Regions from separate parts of the Klebsiella sp. HN106 genome, predicted to be linked through region 1. Evidence: predicted binding sites of a transcription regulator. Region 1 holds the regulator's gene; the other holds the start of a gene.
What was found. Region 1 encodes CRP, which controls carbon source genes, mostly activating them, when cyclic AMP is high. Its sites were predicted from a motif close to ATGTGANNNNNNTCACAT; they were not measured.
Positions count from the first base shown of each region.

Region 1 (3,122 bases):
ACTCGGGTGGCGCCGTAGCCGTTTTGCGTCACGAACAGAACCGTCATCAGGATCCAGTAGGGTTTTGGCAGGTTTAGCGCGCTGCCCATCAGGCTGGCGACGCTCAGCATCACGCTGATACGCGCCGCATTTCGTAAGGCCGGCGACTTAAGCGACAGATAGTTTTTCAGGGCAGGCAGCAGCGGCAGGCGACGGGTTTTATCCGCCATCAGGTTACGCGCGTACAGCGGCCGCTGGGTGCGCAGAACCCGGGCAATACGGCTGAAATGCCAGGCGCAAAACTGCCCGACCGGGTTATCGGGATGCTGCCAGGCGATTTTTTCCAGCGCACCGATCTGTTTATCCATCTGAAAGCGCTGAGGATAACGATGGTAAAGGAGATCGTCCGCCAGCACCCGCAGGCGGGCGGCAACGGTTTGCGCGTTCCAGCGAATCACCGCTTCCGCATGGCTGCGCTCCACCAGTTTTTGCACCTCTTCCGGCTGATGAAGGCTGACGGAAATATGCTCCTGCAGGTCCAGTCCAACCTGGAATGCGCGCAGCAGGCGTTTATGATCGCTGCGCTGGTTGGCCGCCAACATATGCATCTGCTGATAGCACTGGGTTATCAGATCTACCACCTTTTGCTGTCGATTAAGCAGCGGCGGCAACGATGTTGAGGGGTCCGTATGCTGGGTAAGCAGACTGTATTTGGCCTCGCAATAATTGGCCAGCTCGCGATACAGCAGACTTAAGGATTCGCGCAGCGGCTGTTCGCGCCAAAGCCAGAACCAGACCCAGTTAAAAACGCCATACCATAACGTCCCGAGCGCGTAGATCAGCAGCGGCTCCCAGATCGGCATGTTGCCCGCGAGACTGAGCGTAAATATAGCCGCGATAAGCGAGGCGGGCAGCAGCCTTGCGTGCAGAGAGCTGATTTCGGCCGTGACGCCGAGGATGAGCGCCAGACCCGTGAGGATCAGCGGCAAAGGTATTTCTCGCTGCAGAAGGAGTTGAACGATAAGGCTACTGCCGGCAAACAGGCAGCCGCCGATAATCAGGCGTTTAAAGAAACGCTTATGCGGTGTATCCAGCCCGGCAACGTTGCAGCAGGCGGGAACAAGAGAAAACAGCAGCCCCTGCTGTAGATGACCGAACAGAAGCCCTATCGCAACCGGCAGACACAACACCAGCGTTTGCCGCAGTGCATAGTTGACTTCCGGGTGGTAAATCAGCCTGCGCCACATGAGGGGAAAACAAAAACGGCGTATTGTCAGGCAATACGCCGTTTTACCGACTTAACGGGTACCGTAGACGACGATAGTTTTACCGTGTGCCGAGATCAGGTTTTGATCTTCCAGCATTTTCAGGATGCGGCCAACGGTTTCGCGAGAGCATCCGACAATCTGACCGATTTCCTGGCGGGTAATTTTAATTTGCATACCGTCCGGGTGGGTCATCGCATCCGGCTGTTTTGCCAGGTTCAGCAGCGTCTGGGCGATACGACCAGTCACGTCGAGGAAAGCGAGGTTGCCCACTTTTTCCGACGTAACCTGCAGACGGCGCGCCATCTGCGAAGAGAGACGCATCAGGATATCCGGGTTAACCTGGATCAGCTGACGGAATTTTTTGTAGGAGATTTCGGCCACTTCACATGCGGTTTTCGCACGTACCCAGGCGCTACGCTCCTGACCTTCTTCAAACAGGCCTAATTCACCGATGAAATCGCCCTGGTTGAGGTAAGAGAGGATCATCTCTTTACCTTCTTCATCCTTGATGAGTACAGCCACGGAGCCCTTAACGATGTAGTACAACGTTTCTGCTTTTTCACCCTGGTGGATCAGCGTGCTCTTTGATGGGTACTTATGAATGTGGCAATGAGACAAGAACCATTCAAGGGTAGGGTCTGTTTGCGGTTTGCCAAGCACCATGCGCGGTTATCCTCTGTTATAAGCTATCTCCGGGTGCCGACACTACACGGCATCCGGGCATGCAATCGTATTGAATCCCTATACCTGGGAATCCGGCTGAAAGTGTTCTGCAGCCTGTAATGTGAACTCCTCTGCATACATGCAGTACATCAATGTATTACTGTAGCATCCAGACTGTTTTAGCATAGCTTTCGCCGCATGTCTCCTGGTGTCTCGCTTCAGCATGACCCAGGTCGCCTTCCGTTGCGAGAATTGTTATCTACGCGTAATCTGTCAGGAAAATTACAGCCCTGGAGTTAAATTTATGCAAGCGCGAGTGAAGTGGGTTGAAGGGTTAACCTTCATCGGTGAGTCGGCTTCTGGCCACCAGATTCTGATGGACGGTAATTCCGGGGATAAAGCGCCCAGCCCGATGGAAATGGTGCTAATGGCGGCAGGCGGGTGCAGCGCGATTGACGTGGTTTCCATTTTGCAGAAGGGGCGTCATAACGTCACCAACTGCGAAGTTAAGCTGACCTCGGAGCGTCGCGAAGAGGCGCCGCGTCTGTTTACCCATATCAATCTGCACTTTATCGTGACCGGTAAGGAGTTAAAAGACGCGGCCGTTTCCCGCGCCGTTGACCTGTCGGCGGAAAAATACTGCTCGGTGGCGCTGATGCTTGAGAAGGCGGTAAACATTACTCACTCTTATGAAGTGATCGAAGGATAAACGGAACCGACCCCGGTAGGTTATGTTGCCGCCGGGGCGATCGCAGCTAGCTTATTTTCTTGCCTTCCATCAGCCGTTCAACCAGCGGCGCCATAATCAGCTCCATCGCCAGCCCCATTTTTCCGCCCGGTACCACCAGCGTGTTCATATGTGAGATAAACGAACCCTGAAGCATCGCCAGAAGCCACGGAAAATCGATATTTTTCAGGTTGCGGAAATGAATCACCACGAAGCTTTCATCCAGGGAAGGGATGGCTTTGGCCGCAAAGGGATTGGACGTATCCACCGTGGGGACGCGCTGGAAGTTGAGATGGGTGCGCGAAAACTGCGGGGTGATAAAGTTGATGTAGTCCTCCATCGAGCGGACCACCGAGTCCATCACCGCCTCCCGAGAGTGGCCGCGTTCGCTGGTGTCGCGGATAAGCTTCTGGATCCACTCAAGATTGACGATGGGCACCACGCCGACCAGAAGGTCGACATGGTTTGCGACGTTGTGCTGCGGC
Region 1 is NZ_JBLURD010000011.1:166,431-169,552, forward strand. It holds gene ACSIPU_RS22105 (YccS/YhfK family putative transporter) at 1-1,226, opposite strand, end outside; gene crp (cAMP-activated global transcriptional regulator CRP) at 1,278-1,910, opposite strand; gene ACSIPU_RS22115 (OsmC family protein) at 2,215-2,619, shown strand; gene ACSIPU_RS22120 (phosphoribulokinase) at 2,666-3,122, opposite strand, start outside.

Region 2 (3,122 bases), on a different contig from region 1:
TATCAGAAATGTAAAATCTGTGTTAACAATCAAGGCGCGCATTGACTCTACGCGCTGCGCCGCTCATCCATAAAAGATAAGAGAGACAAATTGAAATTAGCCGGACCTCATCCAGATGAACTGCGTCGTCTGCAATCGCTGCGGGCATCCGGGTTACTGAATAGCGGAAAAGAAGAGCGCTTCGATCGCCTGACCAGGCTGGCGCGTACGCTCTACGATCTGCCGGTGGCGTCGATTAGCCTCGTCGGGGAGAACACCCTGCATGTTAAATCCTGCGCCGGACTTGATGTGGATACGCTGCCGAGGGATATCACCTTCTGCGCGCACACCATTCTGCAAACCGATCCTTTGATCGTCAACGACCTGCAGCAGGATATGCGCTTTCACGATAACCCGCTGGTGACGGAAGCGCCGTTTATTCGCTTTTATGCCGGGTATCCGGTTCAGCTACCTGACGGCGCGACGGTAGGTTCGTTCTGCCTTATGGATCATAAGCCGCGCGCTTTTTCCGGACATGAAATTCAGATATTGAGTGACCTGGCCGCCATTGTAGAAGATGAATTCAAGGTGCTGGATGCGGCGACCGCCGACGAACTGACGGGGTTATTTAACCGGAGGGGATTTTTGTCGTTAGCGGAGTATGCGCTGTTAACAGCCAGACGGCGAAGTGAACCGGCGAGCCTGGTGTTTATCGACCTCGATCGCTTTAAGCTGATTAACGATACCTGGGGCCATGAGCAAGGGGATAAAGCCCTGACGGCAATCGCCGATGTGATGAAGTCTACCTTCAGAGAGTCGGATTTAATTGCCAGACAGGGCGGCGATGAGTTTATCATCCTGCTTGCCAATACCGCCCAGCAGGCCGCGAACAAGGCGATGGAGCAGCTTAGCCAGAATGTTGCCGAGTATAATCAGCAAGCGGGTAATCCGTGGCAGCTGGCGTTCTCATGGGGCTGCGTTGAATACGATCCCCATGAGCACCATAGTCTCAATGACATCGTTGCAGTGGCCGACCGGCGGATGTATCAGGCTAAAACGAGCCATGGCGCAGAGCGCCGGTAGGCGTGTCGCCCGGCGTCGTCTGCCGGGCGTCTGCGGCATCCCCTGCGGTTCAGGCGGGTGATCGCCGCAGCTTGCGCAATCTTAGTGGAGTCCAAGACGGATCAATTCAACGGGCTCGAATTTGCCTTCAGCGCCTTCAACTTCTACTGTCTTATTACGACGCAGCTGGGCAGGAGTAAGACCATTGGCATGTATAGCAACAATTTTACCGGTTTTACCCGTCCCGTTAATCATTACCTGACTACCGTTAGTAATAGGGTTGCGGTTACGATCGTAAGTGATCATGGCTATTTCTCCTCTTAATAATCTGCAAATAAAACTCCGCTTAACCACCAGGCTTACTCCCGGCAACGGACGTAATACAAATACGCCTCTGAGGCTGGCGTTTTTTTGTTTTTGATCAACATCACACTTTTTAGCGGTCAGCGAAGGCCATTTCCTGACCATTCGTCCGCGCGTTATGCTTCTGCAGGTCTTTGACTTTGTACACTATGGTTGCGGATGCTGCAGGTTGCAGACGCGGTTGCGGCTGCTAAACTTTTGGCGGGCATAACGGAGCGGAACGATGAACAACAAAGACGAGCAAACGGGGCTGATCGGGCTTGCGATTGGCGCAGCGGTCATTGGCCTGGTGTCTGACCAGAAGCCAATTAATCGGGAAAGTATTGTTGAGGAACTGATGCGGTTAGGCAGGCAGAAGGGAGATGGCGTCGAGGACGAGATTTTTAAAAAAGCGGCAACGCTGGTGCGAAAGGGGATATAAACCCCGATAAAGAGATAAACGAAGCCCGGGTATCAGAAAACCCGGGATTACACCGGGAGCAAAGTCATCATTAGCCAGGCTAAAAAAATGCATATCAGCGTCATATACCAGACAAAACTCATTTTACCACCTGACTCTACAGCGCCATGCCAATCACTGCGTTAACCACGGATGAAGCCATTAACACGCCGCCAACGATATAACAGGTTCGGTTCTTTCGGCTCGCGGCTAAGGCCAGAAGAACAATAGCTGCGGCAAAGAATGGGATAGCTATGATGCTAAATGTGTTCATGATTCCCTGAGGCCTTATTCGTCAATATTCCCGCAAGTGGCTTCGCGGTTAAGAAGGCATAGACCGCGATTCGAAATCTACCGGAACCCGGTTAATCTTCCTGCATCCACATATCGGCTTCTTCAAACATTTCCTGCACGGCGCGGCTGATCTGCTCCTTCTCGTGCTTGCTGGCGTCGGTATTAATCGAAGCTAAAGTCATCATCGGTTTTACGCGGACGTCGGCATCGGGAAAAATGCGGTGAACTCGCTTCGTCAGTTCATTAAGAATGATCTCTTTAGCGCCGGCCAATCCCTCGAAATTTCTTTTGTCATAAATCAGTTCTACAAACATGCGTTATCCCGGTTATTTTGATGACAGCCAGTATTGTACTGTAATTATATACAGCGTCAAGGCGACAGAATAAGTTCCTCGCGCAGGCGCGATCTCTGCTTTTGCATCAAATGCCGGAGTAGGGCAATTGTTTTTTTATAAGTACGTAAAAGTTAATGAATTTTTAATAAAAGGTGGTTATGTTGACTCCATCACCATCTTTTTAAGGGTTTTCCATGCGCGATAAATACTCTGGCCTGCAGATAGGCATCCACTGGCTGGTTTTTTTATTAGTGATTGGCGCGTACGCGGCGATGGAGCTGCGGGGCTTTTTCCCGCGCAGCGCGCGGCCTGCCATTAATATGATTCACGTCTCGTGCGGTATTTCTATCTTTGTTCTGATGGTGGCGCGCCTGATCGTGCGCCTGAAATCACCGGCGCCGCCGATAGTCCCCAAACCATCGCCGATGATGACCGGCTTCGCGCATCTCGGGCATCTGGTGATCTATCTGCTGTTTATCGCGCTGCCGATCATCGGCATGGTCATGATGTACTATCGCGGCAACCCGTGGTTCGCTTTTGGTCTGACCATGCCGCACGCAGCGGAAAGCGACTTTGAACTGGTGGATAATCTGAAAGCGTGGCATGAGCTGCTGGCCAATACCGGCTACTTTATTATCGGCCTGCACGCG
Region 2 is NZ_JBLURD010000001.1:142,594-145,715, forward strand. It holds gene ACSIPU_RS00680 (GGDEF domain-containing protein) at 91-1,062, shown strand; gene ydfZ (putative selenium delivery protein YdfZ) at 1,144-1,347, opposite strand; gene ACSIPU_RS00690 (hypothetical protein) at 1,628-1,825, shown strand; gene ACSIPU_RS00695 (DinI family protein) at 2,209-2,451, opposite strand; gene cybB (cytochrome b561) at 2,667-3,122, shown strand, end outside.
Region 2: the regulator CRP is predicted to act here: its motif matches at 1,457-1,474, upstream of ydfZ (putative selenium delivery protein YdfZ).